DNA from 4 places in the Microbulbifer sp. ABF4_148 genome. Region 3 is predicted to be linked to each of the others. Evidence: predicted binding sites of a transcription regulator. Region 3 holds the regulator's gene; each other region holds the start of a gene.
What was found. Region 3 encodes PhoB, which activates phosphate uptake and scavenging genes when phosphate is short. Its sites were predicted from a motif close to TGTCATAAANNTGTAACA; they were not measured.
Positions count from the first base shown of each region.

Region 1 (2,204 bases), 580 kb from region 3:
TTCGCTGCGGGCGAAGCCGGCGAGATCGGCATGTTCCAACATGTAGGCGCCGAGCTTGCGCATATTACTGTGGGAGAGCGCCAGGCCGATTTCATGCAGGCGAGCGGCCCATTCCAGGCGGCGGCAGAAGTCTCCCCTGGCATTGGGGTTGCATTCTTTCAGCAGGCAAAGCGCTGTTTTGGTTACCCGCAAAGCCTGGTCTTCATCCACCTCCCAGCGTTGCGCGAGGGCATCGACCGTGGCTGCGCGGCGGTCGCCACCATGCAGGCGGCCGGCGAGGTCATAAACGATCCCCTCGCGAATGGCATAGGGGGACACCGTCATGCGCTGGATTTTCAGTTCGGCAAACAGGGCATAAAGGATCGCCAGGCCCGCAGCAAACACCGGACGGCGTTCGATATCCAGATTTGGTAGATCCAGTGCTTCAATCGTGGGTGTATTGGCGACTTTTTCTGCCAGTTCCTCCAGTGGGCCGAAAAGGATCTGGCCGATCTCACCGCCGTTAAGCACCCGTGCAACCGACTTGACGGAACCCGAGGCGCCAATGACTTCGGCACCGTCGGCCAGGTGCTGAAACTCCTGCAGCTCGGCGCGAGCCGCGCGAACGGCGCGGCGGAAATTGTTTTTACGCTTGCCAATGATGACGCCGTCGGCGAAGAAGCGCTTGCTATAGGAAACACAGCCCATAAACAGGCTCTGCAGCACTTTGGGGGTGGCCTCGCCGCGGACCAGCTCCGTGGAGCCACCACCAATATCGATCACGCAGCGGGTGCGGGGTGCGCCGCTGGCGGCGGCCATCACCCCGGTATAGATCAGGCGCGCTTCCTCGACGCCGCTGATGATCTCGATGGGTGCACCGAGAATAGCTTCGGCCGATTCGAGGAAGCCGTCTGCATTGGCTGCCGCGCGCAGGGTATTGGTGCCGACCACACGAATGTGGTCCTCGGGCAGCTGCTCCATGACCGGACGAAAGCGACGCAGCGCATCGAGCGCACGTTCGGCTACGAGCGGGTCGAGATTGCGCTCGTCGTCCAGTCCGGCAGCGAGGCGCACCATGGAGCGGTCGGTGTGCAGGCGTACCAGGCGCTGGTCGCGGAATTCCGCCAGCAGCAGGTGGAAACTGTTGGAGCCAAGGTCCAGCGCTGCGTAGCGTTCGGCGTCTTCTGGCATCGAATACCCCGTCAAAATATTGTCACATTAATGTAGCAAACTGCTTTACTTGTCCAACACCCTTTCGCGGGAACTTTTATAGTCATCCGCGCAAATGGGCCCAGAGATGCCACATACTGCCAATCCATGGAAAAGAAACCCCCGCTGTACCCCAAAGAGCTTAGCTGGCTGTCGTTTAACGAACGCGTACTCCAGGAGGTGGAAGACGAGAGCGTACCAATCATTGAACGTGTCCGCTTTCTGGGGATCTTTTCCAACAACCTCGACGAATTCTATCGCGTTCGTGTTGCGGACGTACGCCGCATTGCCACATTTACCAAAGACGCGAAGAAGAAAGAGCAGTACTCCGAACTACTCTCCGCGATCAACGAGAAAGTATTGCGATTGCAGCGGCGCTCCTACAGTGCCTATCTGAAGGTGCTGGGAGACCTGGACCGGCACAATATCCATATCGTCAACGAGCAGCAGCTCTCGGAACGCCAGCGCACCTACGTGGAGGATTATTTCCATCGCGAGGTACTGCCGGAACTCGAGCCATTCTTTATCGATGATCGCCCGACGATGCCATTGCTGAATGAAGCGAGTATTTACTTTGCGATTCATCTTCGCCTGGAAGATAGCTCCGAGCGATTCGCCGCAATGGAGATCCCCACGGATACACTGTCACGCTTTGTGGTGATCCCTTCCCGTGAGGGGCAGCAGGAAAAGGTCTACATCGTCCTGGATAACATTATTCGTGCGTGCCTGGCTGATGTTTTCCGCCAGGTGCTGCCAATCGCGCGTGCCGATGCCTATATGTTCAAGATCAGTCGCGATGCCGAACTGGAGCTGGGCGAGGAGATCACACAGAACATCGTTGACCGGGTGGCGAAATCCCTGAAGAAACGCAAACAGGCCGATCCTGTGCGCCTCGCGTATGATGCGGCCATGCCGGAAGTCGTACTGGCACTGGTGAAGAAAAAACTGAAAATGGGCCGCTACGACAGCTATACCCCGGGTGGCCGCTACCATAACTCGAAGGACTTTATGGGCTT
Region 1 is NZ_JBSWUI010000001.1:1,276,739-1,278,942, forward strand. Features, by position in the region: gene ACXAD0_RS05610 (Ppx/GppA phosphatase family protein) at 1-1,170, opposite strand, end outside; gene ppk1 (polyphosphate kinase 1) at 1,297-2,204, shown strand, end outside.
Region 1: a site for PhoB is predicted at 1,180-1,197, ahead of ppk1 (polyphosphate kinase 1). Genes of this name have one in related genera too.

Region 2 (2,204 bases), 1.1 Mb from region 3:
ATAAGATGCTGTGAATCCCTCTTTGCCGAACCGGAAATCATCACCATGCTGCATGTGACCTTACGTCTCGCTTTCGCGTTGCTGTTTGTCTCTTCTGCGTACGCCGCCGACGACCCCTTCAAGGGCCGCTGGGTCGATCTTTCCCACGATTATTCTGACGAGACCATCTACTGGCCAACGGCAGACAAGTTCGAGAAGACTACGGTATTCGAGGGGCAGTCTGATGCGGGGTTTTACTATTCTGCCTATAACCTGAAGACCGCAGAGCACGGCGGTACCCATATTGATGCGCCGGTGCACTTTGCGCGCGGCCAGCAGTCGGTCGACCAGATTCCCATTGAGCAGACCATTGGTCCGGGTGTGATCATTCGGGTTGCCGACCGCATCGGCAAGGATCGTAACTACCAGATTTCGGTCGAGGATATTCAGCGGTGGGAACGCCAGCATGGTCTGGTGCCGGACGGCAGTATCGTGTTGTTTGATACCGGTAATGCGCAGTTCTGGCCCGACAGGGAGAAGTATATGGGTACGGCGGAGCGGGGCGAGGCGGCGGTCAAAAAGCTGGTCTTCCCGGGGCTGTCGCCGGAGGCAGCCGAATTTCTGATGCAGAAGCGCAGTATCAAGGCGGTGGGGCTGGATACCCCGAGTATCGACTTCGGTGGCTCCACCCAGTTTGAAACCCATCAGGTGTTGTTCAAGCGCAATATTCCCGCCTTTGAAAATGTGGCGAACCTGCAGTCATTGCCGGATCGTGGTTTCTGGATCGTGGCACTGCCGATGAAAATCAAGGGCGGGAGTGGCGGGCCGCTGCGGATTGTCGGGTTTGTCCCGGAACCCTAGCCCTTCGCACTCAAGCTGCGGTCCGGATTACCGGTCGAATCTTGCAGGTTTCATTCTCCAATATTGAAACCGGAAACCCGGTTCCGGTCGCTGAGATTCCTGCCGCCCTGCACAGCAACATAACCTTCAAAAAACGTCCGTCGCACTGTCATCAAAATGGCGCAGAGTTGCCCAAACCGAAATGGGAGCTTTGCAATGGGCAATCGTTATCGCGCAATTTGGATTTCAGATGTGCACCTGGGCAGTCGGGATAGTGAGCCGCATCGGCTCGCTGATTTTCTCGCCCAACATCGGGCCGACACCTTGTATCTGGTTGGCGATATCTTCGATATGAAAGCGATCTCCCAGGGCAAGGGCAGCTGGTGCCAGGCCTCGTCGATGCTACTGGACATGCTCTCCGATATCAGCAGTGTGACGCGCAATGTCATCTACATTCCCGGTAACCACGATGCCCCGATGCGCAGCTGGGCGGGCAAGCGTCTGGGCAATATTCAGATTGAGCGTGAGTGGGTCCACACCGGTGTCGACGGTCGGCGACACTGGGTTACGCACGGTGATCAGTTTGAACACGACATCCGCGTGCATCCCATCAGCTATCGCATCGGTGATCAGAGCTATTACCTGATGCTGCGCTTTAATCGCTGGATCAACTATTGGCGCGGGCGCTTCGACTTGCCCTGGTGGTCGCTGGCCAATCACGTAAAAAACCGCGTGCATGCCGCGCGCCGGATGATGAATCACTTTGAGGGCATTGCTATCCGCGAAACCGCGCGGCGTGGACTCGATGGGATCATCTGCGGCCATATTCACCGTGCAGCCCTGCGCGACTGTGAGGCGAAGGGGCAAAACGTCACGTATGCGAACTGCGGGGACTGGGTCGATACCATGAGCGCCGTGGTGGAATTGCAGGATGGGCGCTTCGACCTGTTGCACTGGCATCGCTCGCCAAAGATCGCCCACATCATGACAGAAGCGGTGGCGGCATGATTCAGCTGGAAAACCTGTTACAGCAGAACCCCTGGTACAGCGCGGCACCGCAGCGGCCCACGCGCAAACTGGTGTCGGCAACCCTGAAAAAAATTTGTTGTGAAGAGCAGTTGCGGGAGTTTGGTCGACTGTATCCGCACCTGGGGGGCATCGACTTTATCCGGCAGGTTTTTGCGTTCTTTGATTTTCGCTACGACATTACGCCCTCGGACCTCGAGCGAATCCCCCAAAGCGGACCGCTGGTGATTGTCGCCAATCATCCCCTGGGGAGCCTGGATGGCCTGGCCCTGATCGATATGGTTGCGCGGGTTCGGCGAGATGTGAAGGCTGTGGCCAGCCAGCTGTTGTGGAATATCGAACCACTGCGCAGCCACCTG
Region 2 is NZ_JBSWUI010000001.1:1,806,468-1,808,671, forward strand. Features, by position in the region: gene ACXAD0_RS07820 (cyclase family protein) at 46-840, shown strand; gene ACXAD0_RS07825 (UDP-2,3-diacylglucosamine diphosphatase) at 1,036-1,827, shown strand; gene olsF (bifunctional ornithine lipid synthase OlsF) at 1,824-2,204, shown strand, end outside.
Region 2: a site for PhoB is predicted at 987-1,004, ahead of ACXAD0_RS07825 (UDP-2,3-diacylglucosamine diphosphatase). Genes of this name have one in related genera too.

Region 3 (2,204 bases):
TGTGCCTGCTGGCGTTCCTGCTGGTACTGACGACCAACACCCTCACCATCCAACTGTCGCTGGTCGCGGTGGTACTGGCATTCTGCTATCCGTTTGCCAAACGCTTCACCCATATGCCCCAGGTCGTGCTGGGCGCCGCTTTCAGCATGGGCATTCCGATGGCCTTTGCCGCAGTGAATGACAGCGTGCCACCGGAAGCCTGGCTGCTATACACCGCCAATTTGCTGTGGACCGTCGCCTACGACACTTTTTACGCCATGGTGGACCGGGACGACGATCTGCGCATCGGCGTGAAGTCCACGGCCATCCTGTTTGGCGAACTGGACCGGGCCATGACCGCCTCACTGCAGGGCATGGTCATTTTCGCGCTGATGCTGGTCGGCCAGCGCTTTGAACTGGGCTGGCCCTTCACTATTGGGCTCGGTGTCGCCGCCGGTTTGTTTCTTTATCAGCAATGGCTGATCCGCGACCGGGCGCGCGATGACTGTTTCAGGGCCTTTTTGAACAACAACTGGGTAGGTCTTGCGGTATTTGCGGGAATTCTGTTCTCAACACTCGCTGACAAGTGAGTACTATGGGGACTCTCCCCCGGCTGTCATATATTTGTCATTGTATTGCCGTTAAATGGGCAGCGTCCGTTGGACAGGTAAGGTATGACAGGAACGATGCACAGCAAGACTATTCTGATCGTCGACGATGAAGCCCCCGTGCGCGACATGCTGCGGGTGGCGCTGGAAATGGCGGATTACCGCTGTCTCGAGGCGGAAAACGCACAGACAGCCCACGCTCTCATTATCGATGAGAAACCGGATCTGATCCTGCTCGACTGGATGCTGCCGGATGTTTCCGGTGTCGAGCTCGCGCGACGCCTGAAGCGCGACGAACTCACCTCCAGCCTGCCCATCATCATGCTCACCGCCAAGGGTGAAGAAGACCACAAGATCAAGGGACTCGAGACCGGTGCGGATGATTACATCACCAAACCGTTCTCCCCCCGGGAACTCGTTGCCCGGCTCAAAGCCGTACTGCGCCGCGCTGGCCCCAATGCGCCAGAAGAACCATTGCGTGCCGGCAAGCTGGTTTTGGACCCCCTGAGCCACCGCGTTTCCATCGACGGCCAGGCCGTCGAGATGGGCCCCACCGAATTCCGACTGCTCACGTTCTTCCTGTCTCACCAGGAGCGTGCCTATACCCGTGCCCAGCTGCTGGACCACGTCTGGGGAGGCAACGTGTATGTCGAGGAGCGCACCGTCGACGTACATATCCGTCGCCTGCGCAAGGCGCTCAGTCTGGAAGGCCACGACCGCTATATCCAGACCGTGCGCGGCACCGGCTACCGCTTTTCTGTGCAAACTCCGGAAAAAGTGTGACAATCCGCACAGGTTCGGCCCCGCGCCGATAGCCGGGGCACACGACCCTTTGCTCGCAATTGCCCCCGCCTGAACAGACCATTGGAGGCGTCGCTGCGATGGCAGTCTTCGCCCCGATTCCACGGTAATGGGACCGCCTTTTCCAGGCGGCTCAAACTGGAACGCCAACGACCATGCTGGAACGCAGTATTGGCGAGTTCTCTCGCCTGATTGTGATCGCCCTCGGCTGCACTATCTTTGGCTTTGCCACAGGCTACTGGCATCTCAGCCTGAGCCTGGGCCTGGGCATCTACCTGATCTGGATCCTCACCCAACAGAGCCGCTTCAACCGCTGGCTGGCAAATGGCCGCCGTGGCCCGGCGCCCACCGCATTCGGTATTTGGGGCGAAATTTCCGACGATTTCTACCGCATGCAGCGCCGCCACCGCCGCGAAAAGCAGAAACTGCATGCCATGCTGCGCCGGGTGCAGGACAGCACCAGCGCGTTACGTGAAGGTATTGTGGCCCTGGAGGGTGACGGCAACCTGGCGTGGTGGAACCCCACGGCGGGGGAACTGCTCAACCTGCAATCCGGTGACGCTGGCCAGCCACTGGTCAACTTCGTCCGCGATCCGGTGTTCGTGCACCATATGCACCAGACCGACAGTAACTCCGGGCCGATCACCATGACGGCCCCAGGCGATGAAACCCGCATACTTCAGGTCGAAGTCACCCACTACGGTCAGGACGAGGCATTAGTGGTCGTGCGCGATATCACCCGCCTGCATAACCTCGAACAGATGCGTCGCGACTTCGTTGCCAACGTGTCTCACGAATTACGCACGCCGCTCACCG
Region 3 is NZ_JBSWUI010000001.1:698,893-701,096, reverse strand. Features, by position in the region: gene ubiA (4-hydroxybenzoate octaprenyltransferase) at 1-569, shown strand, start outside; gene phoB (phosphate regulon transcriptional regulator PhoB) at 666-1,370, shown strand; gene phoR (phosphate regulon sensor histidine kinase PhoR) at 1,544-2,204, shown strand, end outside.

Region 4 (2,204 bases), 590 kb from region 3:
GCCAAATAGCAGTGGCAGCCATTCCCCACTGCCATCTTCGTTGAGGCGTGCGGCATACAGCGTGCCATCGGTGAGTAATTGCCGGTTGGCCCGACCTGCTTCCGGCCAGTAGGGTTGCCGCGACACGAAGCGGTATACAAACTGGTGTTCATCGTCGTCGCCGCCATAGGCGACCAGCGGTTGTCCGGCTTTCGTCACCAGGGTAAAGCCCTCGTGTTCGAAGCGGCCCAGGTTGGTGAGTTTGCGCGGCGTGCTCGCAGGGTCGAGGGGGTCCAGCTCCACCATCCAGCCAAATCGATTCGGCTCGTTGGGCTCTTTCTCGACATCAAAGCGATCGTGGTAGTCCCCCCAGTTGCGGTTGTCGTTGGCAACTCCGAACGATTGGTGATTGTGCGCTTCCCGCGCGTCCGCAACATTGTCCGGATCGCCTTGAAAAGCGCCGGCAAATCCTTCTTCGGCAATGAGTACCGTTCCCCAGGGGGTTTTGCCGCCGGCGCAATTGCCCAATGTACCCAGCACCCGTGTGCCGCTCGGATCGGCAGAGGTCTGCATGCGCGGACTGCCCGCAGCCGGTCCGACGATTTGCATGGGGGTGTTCACCGTAATACGCCGGTTAAATGTACTGTCTTCAATAGTCTGCCAGTGTCCGTTGTCGAAGCGAACTTCTACGATGGTGTGTCCGCAGGCGGCCATTTCGATATCGACATGTTCCGCGCTCACGCCACGGGTGGCTTTTTCTTCAGTGTTATAGCCGGGGAACATGAGATGGGGCTGGGTGTACTCATGGTTGACACACAGCAGTCCCCGGTCGGAACGATGAGTTGCAATCTTAGTGTCATTTTTCTGGTCGTATGGCAGTGGCAAAAACGCAATAAAGTCATTGTTATACCCGAAGCGTTTTGCCTGCTCAGCGGCGTCCATCTTTAGCGGCTGCCACTCTGGCATATCTGCTGATAGTGCATCTCCCCAGCGCAGCAACACTTGCGCTTCATAGCCTTCCGGGACGTGATGCCGGTCGTCCAGCGCATGCGGGATTTCTGTGAAGGTCAGGGCATTCGTCGTGGTGCCATCCGAAGCGCGCTGGCAGCCTCCAAGCAGTAATGATCCGGTTCCGAGCGCACCGGCGGCGCCGAGGGTCTTCAGCGCCTGGCGGCGGCCGGGATTGTCTGGCGTATTTTTCATGGTTCTATTGCAGAAAAAAGGCACGTTCACGTGCGGGATAAAAATTATTTTCGACGCAATACATTGGTGTGCGTTTTAACTTTCAAAAAAAGGTCACACGATGTTCACATCGAAAGTCTAGCCTGCCGGCCAAATAAAACGCCAACAGCCTAACTTTCGGAGAAGTCAAAAATATGACCATGAGTAAAAACGCGCCGGCAAAATCCCGCTTTGCCCCAATGCCATTCAGTGCACTGGCGCTGGCCATTGCCGCGGCACCAGCCTTCGGGCAGGAGCCAGTCGAGGCAGAACTGGAAACCATTGTGGTTACCGCGCAGGCCGCGAACGCTACAAGCCAGATTGAGCGTCAGCGAAATTCCGACAAAGTCGTCGCTGTGCTGACCTCTGACGCGATCGGCCAGCTGCCAGATGCCAATGTGAGTGAGGCTCTGCAGCGTATGCCCGGCGTCTTTATTGAACGCGATCAGGGCGAAGGTCGCTTCGTTGGTGTTCGCGGTATTGATCCCAACCTGAATGCCGCATCCATCAACGGGATGAACATTCCGGCGCCAGAATCCTCGCGTCGCTCGGTCGCACTCGATGTCATTCCTTCCGATCTGCTCGCCAGCCTCGAGGTGTTCAAAACTCTTACACCGGATATGAGTGCGGACTCTATCGGGGGTGCGATCGAGATCAAAAGTCTGAGTGGGTTCGATCGGGATGGTCGTACCATGCAAATGAGTGTCGAAAACAGCTACAACGACCTTGCGGAAGAAAACAGTCCCAAGATTGCCGGGACCATGACGGATATCGTCGAGCTGGACGGCGAACGCAAACTGGGTATTGCACTCGCGGCCAGTTGGCAGGATCGCAAGTTTGGTTCCGACAATATCGAAACGGATGGTGCCTGGGAGCCGCTGGATGCGATCGATGGAACCTCTGCCGTCGGTGCCAAGGAAATTGAGCAGCGCGACTACACCATTACCCGTGAACGTATTGGACTGGCTGCAAACTTTGATCTGCAGCTGGACGAAGACAACGCG
Region 4 is NZ_JBSWUI010000001.1:1,284,060-1,286,263, forward strand. Features, by position in the region: gene ACXAD0_RS05635 (PhoX family protein) at 1-1,182, opposite strand, end outside; gene ACXAD0_RS05640 (TonB-dependent receptor) at 1,356-2,204, shown strand, end outside.
Region 4: a site for PhoB is predicted at 1,263-1,280, ahead of ACXAD0_RS05635 (PhoX family protein). Genes of this name have one in related genera too.